Regions from separate parts of the Neptuniibacter sp. 2_MG-2023 genome, predicted to be linked through region 3. Evidence: predicted binding sites of a transcription regulator. Region 3 holds the regulator's gene; each other region holds the start of a gene.

Region 1 (3,167 bases), on a different contig from region 3:
TTTTTTCATAAGCCTGATAATCGAATGCTAATAGTTCAAGAATCTATCATCAAATTGCTTTATCCTATCCTTTTCTAAGTTCGGATACAGGTTTATGTCAGCTCAAGATAACAGCTATGATTTGGCTGCAATCGAAAAATTAAATGATGAGCAGCTCTACGCTCTTTTTGTTAGCGAAGCAGTCTCATCAGATGAAATTTGGATTCTAACCGATCAATATGGCAGCGTAATGCTCAATACAGAAGATGAAGACTGTGTGCCTGTTTGGCCATATAAAAAGTTGGCTGAAGCTTGGGCTACGGGCGAGTGGGAGGCCTGTAAAGCAGAGGCAATCTCTCTGGCTAAATGGCATAGTCGTTGGACACCCGGTTTGGAGGATGACGAGTTTGCTGTTGTTGTTTGTCCGACTGAGGGCCGAGATGGGTTAGTGGTATCGCCTTTGGAGCTAGATAAGGCTCTTAAAAAGCGTAAACAGAAACAGAGTACTTAAATCCGTTATTGTGGTTAATCGCTTTGATTGGGGCTCTTTTTTATAAGAGCTCTTATTCTCTATAGGTTAGCTTTAGATCTGACTAGGTACCGCGAGTATCTAAGCCTTTATATCCTTTTAGCTTTTTCCAATGTTTTAATTTATCTCAAACGTTAATGGATTAGGTGTCTATTTCCTCCTCGTTTTTATAGCTCCCATATAGATAAGCATAACCTCTCCTTAAATGGGTTCTGCGCAAACATATTTTAAATATGGTTTTTTATGTAAGTTTATACCGTTATCTTATGTGGTTTTTTATAGAGTCCTAAGCTAGAACACACTATAAAAATAAAACTAAAACCAAGTAAACAGGGGGAGGTTTTGGCTTATACCTGAATGCATAAGCCGAGATGAGTCTGAGATCACTTTCTTTTAGAGTGAAGTGTTTTTAGTGGGCGTGCTGGTTGATAAACATGGCTGTGACTGTATCCATTGTTTTAATGTGGTTGATAAACCAGTTCCACAAAGTGCAGTTAAGGTAGTGCGCAATATACTCTCGGTCGTTTCTCTCTTTCCACTGCTCTATTGCTTCAGCTAATTCAAACAGAACGCGGTCATGCTCCCCTTTATGGCAAGAATAAGGGGGAAAATTAACGCGTCTCATCTGTTCCTCTTCACGGGAAAAGTGGACTTGGTTATGAGCGAAGAACGCTTCGAGCCGTGAGGTAACCTCGTCTACAGTACTGTTCTCTATAGCAGCGAGTATGGTATCTAGTATTTCGACTGCTTCCTCATGGTCATTATTCATAAACTCTACTGTGACCTGAGGAATCAACTTTGTATCAGCATGCGTCATTATCTTGTGCTCCAAAAGAACATGAGTGTCTATCTTATGTGGAGAACAAAAGTTTAAAATTGATATCCGTCAATAACATATATTTATAATGCATTTATTTATGAGCTGTACTCGCTTCTTTCAAATAACCCTATATTTTGATTAGAAAAGAATTAGTTCTAGGGTTGTCTAAAATGATGGAAAAGTACCTTAGTCTATTCATGCTGTTTTTTCAGCACCTTACGCAGAGGTAAGCTAGTATCAAGCAGATGCTTTTTAAAAGAGCGCTGTTAAGTAAACATTTGGAAGTTGCTAGATAGAGCGTTATATAAAGCTAAATCTAAAGGGCGCAATCAAGTGGTTTGGCTGCCTGAGTAATGATTAGCGCCAATGAATCCAATAACTGTATTCAACGCGATTAGAGTTGTTGATTGTAGTTTGAAATAGTTGGCTCGCTGATGATGAGCATTGAACTCCTTTAAATTCAGGTTCTGCCCAGCCAGTCATACCTCCCATATACTCACGTTTATAGCCCCAAGTACCACATGACAGCACTAAGTCGTAATGCTGATCTCGTTCACAAATCGCGCAGGTCTCAAAATTAACCTCTAAATCTTCTCCTTCTACACCGTAAGAGTCAGAGACGTAAGGCGTGTCATAGATCGATACGGACGCATCGCGGAAGAATCTTCCCTGCCAAGGTTTATCTGCATCATCTTTAGGTGTTTTATGCAGCCCATGACCATGTTCAAGCGGGGCATTATCATAGAAAGGGTTTTCGGCTTCGTTAGGGATATCAATCTGTATACCTCGCTCGCCTTGGTGGAGTCTAGCATTAGTTTTTCGGATCTGTAATAAGCGATAACGATCACAGTCAGCTAAGTTCAGGCCATCCGTTTTACCATTAAAGTTGTTTTTTAGATGGATCTCTAACCCTATTCCCGTAGCATTATCCCCAGGGATATACTTGGCATCAGAGCGACTGCTATGGTACCAAGGCTGAGAGAAAATAAGCCGTCCAATCGGTTCCTTTTGATAAGTGACAGGGCATACTTTTCCCACTTTTAGCTCTTCGGCCCATAGTTTATGAGATAGGACGCTCAGTAAGATCAACGGCAAAACTTTGTAATAATTAACCATCAAATCACCTTAACTGTAATTTGTATATACAAAGTATAGTCTAAAATTTATAAGCCGATAATTAAGATTTAGTGGGCGATAAGGAGCTAGCTCGGTACTGTTGAGTTTAAGGGAGTGATAAGTTACAACCTAAAGATAAAAGAGAGACCGATCTTTGGCATAGATGAATGAAGCAGTGAACGCTTTGTGCTTTTAGGTATAAGAAATCGCTCAAAAAGAGCAAAGGAGTTCCAGATCGCTTTCTATTTCATTAGTTTCCTCGCAGGCTTTTTCTAACTTATATCGAGTTTTAATATGAAGTTTTTAGTTTTTTTAGGCACTGTTCGTGATAGCACACCACCTAGCCCCGCTCGTCTTGGTTTGCGCGTTTCAAAAGCTTGCATTGAATGTTTATTGAGTCACTATACCGAGCATGAAGTGGAGCTGATTGATCCTTTAGATTATCCTTTGGGACCTGTTTTTAAACCACATTTTGCGTACTCTCAGCGCACGGTTCCCCCAGAACTGAATGAGCTGGCAGACAAGATAGAGTCAGCTGATGGCTATATTATGGTTAGTCCTGAATATAATCACTCGATGAGTCCTGCGTTGGCTGATATGTTAAACCATTTTGGTAGCTCTCTATTCTCTTACAAGCCGAGTGCCATTGTTACCTATTCTGCGGGGCAGTGGGGTGGTATGCGTGCAGCTGTAGGCATGCGGACGTTTCTTTCAGAACTTGGT
Region 2 (3,167 bases), on a different contig from region 3:
TCAGCCTCAGCATCCCCCGCTAAATCCGTATTCAAACGCTTCTGACCTACACTGGCACTCAAGCGTTGAGACAAACTTCCCAAACGCGTTTGTACATCACCCAGCCAGTTATTAAGATTATCTGCTCGGGCAAAAAACTGAGCTTCAGTTTCCTCTGTACTTGCCAAAGCAAGTTGATAACTTAACAAGGCGTCTAAACCCTCTTTATATTGCGATTCAGACGAAGGGATCAGCCAGCTATTAGCATCAAAGTTGAGTTGCGGCTCAGCTACTGTCAGTGCTAAATACTCTACAGATTGAGATTGAGAACGACTAAAATCTTTCCGCATCGCTCTAGCTAAATCACGGGATTGTACTAATACGCCGTACTCCCAGTTACTAATATTATCTAACCACACACCTGGAGGCGCTATATCATTACTAATATATCCACCCGGCTTATGTAGCAATGTATCAACCAAACGCTGTAGGGTAAAAACCGTAGTGTACCCAGTGGTAATCTCTAGACCTCGCTCATCAGCATCAATCTCCGCTTCAGATATAGGATCAAACGCACTTGGGGTAATACTCCAATAAACGCCTAAAGGTATAGAAACAACAATCGTCAACAAAATCGCTGCAAAGAATGCGCGACTTATTTTACCGCCCGGCATGTTATCCCAAAAATCCAAAAACCAATCAATCAATAATCCCATGAAAGTTCCTCAACCCATAAAGCGGCTATTACAATCTGACAACCTGATCAAACTCGCTATAACGCACATATTTTGCGTTTTAACGTACAAGAAAGCTCTATTCTAACAGCCCATAACTTTAGATGCGCACATTAAGTTCTTGCCTTAACAAAGATATATCAACATAACCTAATAAAAAATCTTTCCACACTAAATATTACCTATTCTTTATCACTACTACCTATAAAACTAAATAAAATAGGCCCTACAAAACACAGATCAAGTACCATAAATCATAAGAGGAGCCATAAAAACGTCGCAATGTAACCCTAGCTATAGAGATTTAGCATCTGCGATTATTGCCACCCTAAGCACTCCACAGATAAACCTTCTAAATCGTTTAATAAAAAGTCTTAATGGTGGAACTAACAGCCACGGAAAACCCTTTGCAGCATGCCTAATTATCCGTAAAAAAGGAGGCGAAAATAGCGTTAAATTGGATACAACCTTGCAGAATAGATCTGTACAAAACAAGTACATATTATTTTAAATTCACCCCAAAATTAAGTCTTAAGCAAGATATCAAGTAATAATAAAACCTCCTTCTAAGTTTTAAATATTAATATTTTCAAACTCTTAACTAAAAATGACATACATCATTAGAAAAAATGTTGCAGTGCGTCATAATTAAGCAATAGACTAAAGATATTCTTTTGTTAATACGTCGCTTTAGAATAAGTATTGGCATGTTACTTTTTGATAAAAAATCCCGAGGTCTCAATGGTTATTCAAGAAAAACCGCCACTGCATGATCAGTTAGAGTTTTTTATAAAACAAGCTGAAAAAGCACGCCCAATTCGCACGGTTGTTGCTCATCCTGTTGACAGTAACAGCCTTATCGGTGCTGTTGAGGCCGCGGAACATAATTTAATTATCCCGACATTAGTTGGCCCAGAAGATAAAATTAGGGCTGTTGCGGAAGAACAGAATCTAAACATAAACGATTTTGAGCTGATTAACACAGAACATAGCCATGCCTCCGCTGAGATCGCTTGCGAGCTAGTAAAGCGTGGTGAATCTGAAGCCTTAATGAAAGGCCACTTAGGTACATCAGAGCTATTACGTGCCGTAGTACATAAGATTAAAGGGATTCGCACTGAACGACGTTTAAGCCATGTCTTTGTCTTTGATATTCCCAACTACCACAAGCCACTCATTATTACTGATGCTGCCATCAATATAGTTCCAGACCTCTATTGCAAAGCAGACATCACTCAAAACGCTATCGATTTCTGCCATGCTTTAGGTGTTGATATACCTAAAGTAGCCATTTTGTCAGCGGTAGAAAAAGTTAAACCTAATATTCAAAGCACGATTGATGCTGCAGCACTTTGTAAAATGTCTGATCGTGGACAGATTACAGGTGGCTTACTCGATGGTCCTCTTGCCTTTGACAATGCAATTTCACGGCAAGCCGCCATTGATAAACATATAGTATCGGAAGTTTCTGGCGATGCAGATATTCTTCTAGCTCCCGACTTAGAAGCGGCCAACATGATAGCTAAACAATTGATTTATCTAGCCAATGCAAAATCAGCTGGTATAGCTTTAGGGGCAAAAGTACCGATCATTCTGACTAGCAGAGCAGATAAAACATTGGCACGTTTAGCTTCTTGCGCCCTTGCGTCCCATATGGTTCACCACAAGAATTCATAATTATGCAGACTATTTTGACCGTTAATGGCGGCTCCTCAAGCCTGAAATGCGCCCTATTTGAATTAAGAAACGGTGCACTTACATTATTGTATGGCTTTAAGTTAGGGAATATTTTAAATACCCCACGATTTAAAGTTAAAGATGCCAGCGGCGCGACACTTGAGCAAAGCACGCCTGATTACCAATCAGTACCTAAGGAAGAGCGCCACCAGGCGTGTTTACAAACTATTTTAAACTGGCTAAGCCAGCATCTACCTGAGAGTAGCCTAGTTGCCATAGGTCATCGGGTTGTACATGGTGGAGAGATATTTAGTGAACCTTGTATAGTGACCAGCGAAGTTAAGGCTCAGTTAGAGAAATTTATCCCTCTAGCCCCTTTGCATCAGCCCTACAATCTTCGCTTAATCGAAGCCTGTCAGGCACTCGAGCCCACACTACCTCAAATTGCCTGCTTCGATACAATGTTTCACAGCAAGCAAAGCAACTTAGAAAAAAACTACGCCCTGCCTCGACAATACACAGACGAAGGCGTTCGGCGTTATGGCTTTCATGGTTTATCTTACGAATTTATTCAGCGCCAACTCACTCAACTACAAAGTCCATCACTGAATACAGTTGTCTGTCATTTAGGTGCAGGGGCCAGTATGTGCGCTATTAAAAATGGCGTATCAATCGCCTCATCTATGGGCTTTACCGCTGTTGATGGCTTACCTATGGGTAGTCGTTGCGGAAATATAGATCCCGGCGTTCTACTTTACCTCCAACGCCAACATCAGA
Region 3 (3,167 bases):
GCCATAGAGTTAAACCAAGCTTAGTTACTAATAGATTATTTACTGTCAGTGATGGCAGCAGTCGAGATAACGAGGGAAACATTCGTGGATAGCAACCTGATAAAATGGGACTTAGATCTAATCAAGCGATACGACCTTTCAGGTCCACGCTATACATCTTACCCAACAGCCGTTCAGTTCGATCCTGAACTATCTTCCTCGGATTTAGTGACAACAGGACAGAACTCTGCCGACTTAAATGCGCCACTCTCTCTTTATGTGCACATCCCATTTTGCGCACACGTCTGCTACTACTGTGCCTGCAATAAGGTCATTACACGAAATCGTAAGAAAGCACAGCCCTATTTGGATACCCTGTATAAAGAGATGGCTCAGCTTTCCAAATGGTATAGTAATGACCGTCAGGTCACTCAGCTTCACTGGGGCGGCGGTACGCCTACTTTCATTAGCCATGAGCAGATGAGAGAGTTAATGCAGCAGATGCGGGCTAATTTTAATCTACTAGATGATGACTCCGGCGATTACTCTATTGAGATAGATCCAAGAGAAGCCACTGAAGAAACAATCCAAGTATTAAGAGAGATCGGTTTTAATCGCATTAGCTTAGGTTTACAAGATATAGACCCTAAAGTGCAAGAAGCTGTTAACCGTGTGCAATCGGTTGAACAAACTTCTGCCATTTTAGAAGAAGCTCGCCGCCAAGGCTTCCGCTCACTTAACCTTGATCTTATTTATGGCTTGCCCTATCAAACATTTGATGGCTTTAACGAGACATTAGATACCGTTATTGAGATGAACCCAGATAGACTCTCTGTATTTAATTATGCTCACCTGCCAGATCGTTTTAGGCCACAGCGTCACATCGATGAATCAACACTACCTAGCCCAGAGACGAAACTTGCTATTCTAGAATCAACTATCAGTAAACTACTCAATGCCGGTTATGTCTATATAGGCATGGACCACTTTGCTAAACCTGATGATGAATTAGCTATTGCGCAAAACACGGGAAAACTACACAGAAATTTCCAAGGCTACACAACACATTCTGAATGTGACTTAGTTGCCATGGGGGTATCTGCCATTAGTCAAATTGGTTCTGTGTACTATCAAAACCAGCATGAGATGCAAGCTTATACAGATACAGTAGAAAGCGAAAAACATGCAATTAAACGCGGCGTAAGCTTAACCCAAGATGACATTATCCGACGCCATGTCATCACTCATCTTATTTGCCATTTCGAATTAGAAAAAGCACCAATAGAGCAGCGCTTCGGTATCCAATTCGATCAGTACTTTGCCGATGCCCAGCAAGAGCTAAGCGCTTTTACCACCGATGGTCTTATTCAAATGGACACAAAACGCATTACCGTATCACCCGCCGGTCGGTTACTAATTCGCAGAATATGCATGGCTTTTGATGCTTATATACCAAAAGACCTTAGCTCACAGCGATTCTCACGGATTATTTAACTTTCCGTATTTACAGAAATATTACATAATCAAAATGTAGCCACTCGATTATAACGACAACAGGAATGTATTATGAGTGATAACAAGACAAACGAAGGGAAGCTGCGCAGTTTGCAGCAGGTTAGCTGTAACACTTGTAGTCTTAGCTCATTATGTCTCCCCGTTTCGCTTAATATGACAGAGATGGAACGGTTAGATAGGATTATCGATAAAAGCCGACCATTAAAAAAAGGGGAGCACCTATTTAACCAAGGTTCCGAGTTCACTGACGTGTATGCGATTCGAGCAGGGACCGTTAAAACCTACACCATCACAAATGAAGGTGAAGAACAGATCACTGGATTCTATTTTCCAGGTGAACTTGTTGGCATGAGCGGATTTGATTGCAACGAATACCCTGTCTCAGCAAAAGTACTAGAAACTACAACCGTTTGTGAAATTCCATTTGAGCGTCTCGACGATCTGTCGGGGCAGCTTCCGGAACTACGCCGCCAGCTTTTACGCACTATGAGTAAAGAGATTCGCGAAGAGCAACAGATGATGCTTCTTTTATCAAAGAAAAATGCAGAAGAGCGTGTAGCAACATTCTTGGTGAAAATATCGCAACGCTTTAAAGCAAGAGGCTATTCTGAAACAAGCTTCCGTCTATCCATGTCACGTAATGAGATTGGTAATTACTTAGGCTTAGCCGTAGAAACTGTCAGCCGTATTTTCACACGTTTCCAAAAAGCTAATTTACTGCGCGTTGAAGGTAAAGAGGTTCATATAGAAGATATAGAGCAACTCTACAGATTATCTGGAGAGATTATAGAAAGTGATGCGACTGAACCAGTAAGTGCTCAATGTGGTAAAAACGGCCACTGCTAAAGATCGATAAAATAAAAGAGCACCGGCATATTGACTACCGGTGCTCGTCAGTCGCACAAAAAGTAGCCATCTCAATGTGTAACCCAACGGGTTCATTAGACCTTTATCTCCCCTAAAATGCATTGAGCCAAATCAACAAGCAGTTTCCAAGGAGTTTTTAATGTCATACGACGAATGTTATGTGAAGTCAGTTATTCGAACCATCCCTGACTGGCCTGAACCTGGCGTACAGTTCCGTGACATAACCCCCCTATTTAAAGACCCGAAAGCATTGCGCATGATCTCTGACGCTTTTATTCAGCGTTATGTTGATAGTGATATTACTCATATCGCCTGCATTGATGCCAGAGGCTTTTTGATCGGCTCTATTATCTCCTACCATCTAAATATTCCCTTAGTTCTCGTCCGTAAAAAAGGGAAGCTTCCAGGCCAAACAATCGAACAAGAATATAAGCTGGAATATGGCACAGCGACCGTTGAAATGCAGGTTGATGCAGTTACTTCTGGAGACAAAGTTTTAGTTTTTGACGATTTAATCGCTACAGGCGGAACAATACTTGCGGCCTGCAGCATTATCAAAAAATTGGGAGCATCAGTATCAGAAGCCGCTGCACTCATTGACCTACCTGATCTTCAAGGTTCCAGTAAAATCCAAGATGCAGGTGTCCCAGTACATACGCTTCTAGCCTACGAAGGCCTTTAAACACTACAAGTGACCTCTAATAGAATACTGAAACGGCTTGCATATTTCTTTTAAGAATATCATTATAACTTAATTGACGAACAAGCCGTTTAGGTATTTCTATGCTCCGTATTATTATCGCCCT
Region 4 (3,167 bases), on a different contig from region 3:
AGTAGATACGGTAAAAAGCTACACACCGATAAAAATGAAGGGGTTACTCCGACACCGCAATACTATCCAAAGCAGTCACCAATTTTTCAAAATCAATCGGTTTCCAGATAACCTCTTTAACATTCCCAGCATCAAGAATATGTTTAATTTCACGCCTTTCTGCCTGCCCAGTGATCACGATACAGGGTTGCTCTGGAAATTTATGACTGATGTAATTAACCACCTGATCACCAGTCAAAAGAGGCATTTTCACATCGGTGATAAAAGCATAACAATCACCTTTTTCCAATTCGGCCAAAGCCGCTTTAATCGAACTAAAACAGTGCGGTTCATAGTCCAAGTTTTCTGACTTAATACGACGCTCCAAGCTTTTGAGCATCATCTTTTCATCATCAAGAATGATAATTTTACGCATCTCAACACCGCTCAGTTTTCAACAACCCCTTATATTAGGAGCTATACACTTTTATAACGCTTTAATTATAAACCACAAATTAAAAAACAGATCGACTCAATTTCTCTTTGCACTCACTATAGCCAACCAGGGTTGCTGTTGGCGCGGCATTCCCTCTGGGCGGTAATAATGATGTAGCACCTCAAACCCAGCGTCACTCCAGAAACGTTGACTCACATCAAACTCCATATAATGGCCATAACGCTGCCCATTCCAACCCTCATCATTCCCTCGAGGATTAGAACTAAACAAAATACCACCCTCTCTAAGCGCTCGATGGCATGCATTTAAAACACTCGGTAATAACTGACTAGGCACATGAAACAGGGAAGCATTTGCGTAAATACCATCAAAACATTGCTCGCCTAAATCCAACTCAGCAAAACTTTGATTCAAAACATCGCAACCACTATGCTCCTGCGCCATCTTACAAAAAGTCTGACTACCATCTAAACCAACTGCTCTATGACCAAGCCCTTTAAAATACTGAAGATCGCGACCGGGTCCACAGCCTAAGTCCAAAAGGTCTAATCCTTCACGCTGCGGAAGCGCTTTTAAAAAAGCCTCAATATTTTGACTAACATCATGATCACGTGTTCCCTGCCAAAACGCTTCTGCATTCGTTTCATAATGACCTAAAGTGATACGTTCAATCTCTTCAACTGCATCATCGGTGTGTTTCTTTGTCATACCTACCTTCCAATTTATATCTTTTACTAAATATTCGAACCGAGATTGAGGCCGTTTTATTTGATTTACATCCAAGCTTAAAACTAAATGACGGAGTAAAGTAGCTTTTTTCAACTAAGAGGTGGTTGTTGTGAGTGAAATCTACGATGTCTTAATAATTGGTGCCGGCCCTGCAGGGCTGAGTTTTGCTCGTTCCTTAGCAGACCTGCCGCTTAATATCGCTATCGTAGAACGATCATCAGAAACAACACTGGCAGAACCTCCCGAAGATGGCCGAGAAATAGCACTCACCCATCAATCCGTAGAGATAATGAAAGCCTGTGGCTCATGGCAAAGACTACCCGCTGAATCGATCTCACCTATCAAAGCAGCCAAAGTGTTTGATGGTGAATCAAGTTACAGCTTAAATTTTGATAACTATACTCAAGATTTAGAAGCCTTAGGCTACCTAGTCCCCAACCACCAGATTCGTAAAGCTTACTACGCAGAACTCATATCTCATCCTCAGATAGACGTTTTAACTGAAACCCTTGTGGAAACAGTGACAACAGATGAATACAACGGCACAGCAATTCTCAGCAATGGCAAGAAATTAAAAGCTAAGCTAATTATTGCTGCGGATACGCGTTTTTCTGAGATGCGTCGTAAAATGGGGTTATCTGCAACCATGAAGGACTTTTCAAGAAGCGCAATCGTCTGCCGAATGGAACATGAAAAGTCACACCAGCAAACTGCATTTGAATGCTTTCATTATGGTCGTACAACCGCAATTCTACCCATGAACGGGAACCGCTCATCCATTGTAGTTACTGTTAATAGCCGTGAAGCACAGCACTATGCTGAAATGAAAGAAACTGACTTTAACCAGACGATAGAACACCAGCTAACTGGCTTACTTGGGGAGATGAAACTGACCGGTATACGTCATATCTATCCATTAGTCGCTGTACACGCTAATCAATTTGTAGGACGTCGCTTCGCCTTAATCGGTGATGCCGCTGTAGGTATGCACCCCGTCACAGCTCACGGTTTTAATCTTGGACTTAAAGGACAAGCAACCTTAACTCAATTAATAGCACAAGCAGTTGCCGATGGTGAAGAGATTGCTAGCAAAACACTTTTAGCCAACTACGAATCAGAGATGATGCGCACTACTCGTATCCTCTACCACGGTACAAACTTAGTGGTAGGCCTATTCACAAACGACACTTTGGCAGCAAAAATAGCACGTAAAGCGACCCTTCGTTTGGCAAATAATATTACCCCGATAAAGCAGCTTATTACCCAATCTCTGACTGAAAAAGAATTAGATAAAGCAAACCCACTACAGGTATTAAAAAATCACCTACCGCCCCAACCAGCTTCCCTACCTATAAATAAGGTAAAACAGAACTTAGAAAAGAAGATATTGAACAAATTTAATCCGTCTGCGTTCTTTAGTTCTAACTAAAGTTTCGCTCTGAGATAAAATCCTACGATCTTATCCTCAATAAAATTGGTAACCACTCGATAACTGAAATTCAAATAAAACATAATGTCGCACAATGACACAAACAGTTTCAACCAACATGCAAAAAGCATAGAAATAGATCAAATTCATCCTATTTTTTAATGGCACAAATAATGCTCTCTCATAATCGCGCACGTATACGATAAAAATTAAAAATACATAAGTGAGAGCAAATATGATGCATAAAAAAATAGCAGGTGCAGTCGTCTGCACGGCTCTATTAGGCTTAAGCCTATCTATCAACACCTACGCACTTGGCGTCAGTGTCTTAGAAGGAAAGCATCTTAATAACTTTGTTACGGACGATATGCTGCTTAATGCAGATAAAGATCCAAACAACTGGCTACATTACGGTCGAGACTACGAAGGAACACGGTATTCTCCCTTAACACAGATAAACAAAGAAAATGTCAGCGATTTAGTGCCTAAATGGAACCTTTCGTTTGGTGTAATTGGCGCACAAGACAGCCAAGTTATGGCCGTCAATGGTCGACTCTACGTTACCTCCAGCCA

Evidence for each region. The regulator FNR, encoded in region 3, switches genes on or off when oxygen is low (the NO sensors DNR and NnrR bind a similar motif). The targets are predictions, from matches to a motif close to TTGATNTANATCAA.
Region 1: Q4486_RS04625 (bacteriohemerythrin) is a predicted target of FNR. The motif match lies at 1,385-1,398, and genes of this name have one in related genera.
Region 2: Q4486_RS01035 (bifunctional enoyl-CoA hydratase/phosphate acetyltransferase) is a predicted target of FNR. The motif match lies at 1,321-1,334, and genes of this name have one in related genera.
Region 4: ubiM (5-demethoxyubiquinol-8 5-hydroxylase UbiM) is a predicted target of FNR. The motif match lies at 1,205-1,218, and genes of this name have one in related genera.

What each region holds. Positions count from the first base shown of each region.
Region 1 is NZ_JAUOQC010000003.1:161,380-164,546, reverse strand. It holds gene Q4486_RS04630 (DUF2750 domain-containing protein) at 95-490, shown strand; gene Q4486_RS04625 (bacteriohemerythrin) at 918-1,325, opposite strand; gene Q4486_RS04620 (hypothetical protein) at 1,686-2,444, opposite strand; gene Q4486_RS04615 (NADPH-dependent FMN reductase) at 2,739-3,167, shown strand, end outside.
Region 2 is NZ_JAUOQC010000001.1:220,312-223,478, forward strand. It holds gene Q4486_RS01030 (DUF2333 family protein) at 1-695, opposite strand, end outside; gene Q4486_RS01035 (bifunctional enoyl-CoA hydratase/phosphate acetyltransferase) at 1,455-2,390, shown strand; gene Q4486_RS01040 (acetate/propionate family kinase) at 2,393-3,167, shown strand, end outside.
Region 3 is NZ_JAUOQC010000002.1:149,659-152,825, reverse strand. It holds gene Q4486_RS03240 (sulfite exporter TauE/SafE family protein) at 1-1, shown strand, start outside; gene hemN (oxygen-independent coproporphyrinogen III oxidase) at 85-1,473, shown strand; gene fnr (fumarate/nitrate reduction transcriptional regulator Fnr) at 1,546-2,340, shown strand; gene Q4486_RS03225 (adenine phosphoribosyltransferase) at 2,501-3,043, shown strand; gene Q4486_RS03220 (alpha/beta hydrolase) at 3,145-3,167, shown strand, end outside.
Region 4 is NZ_JAUOQC010000007.1:168,659-171,825, reverse strand. It holds gene Q4486_RS09075 (response regulator) at 44-415, opposite strand; gene Q4486_RS09070 (bifunctional 2-polyprenyl-6-hydroxyphenol methylase/3-demethylubiquinol 3-O-methyltransferase UbiG) at 512-1,144, opposite strand; gene ubiM (5-demethoxyubiquinol-8 5-hydroxylase UbiM) at 1,275-2,594, shown strand; gene Q4486_RS09060 (PQQ-dependent dehydrogenase, methanol/ethanol family) at 2,830-3,167, shown strand, end outside.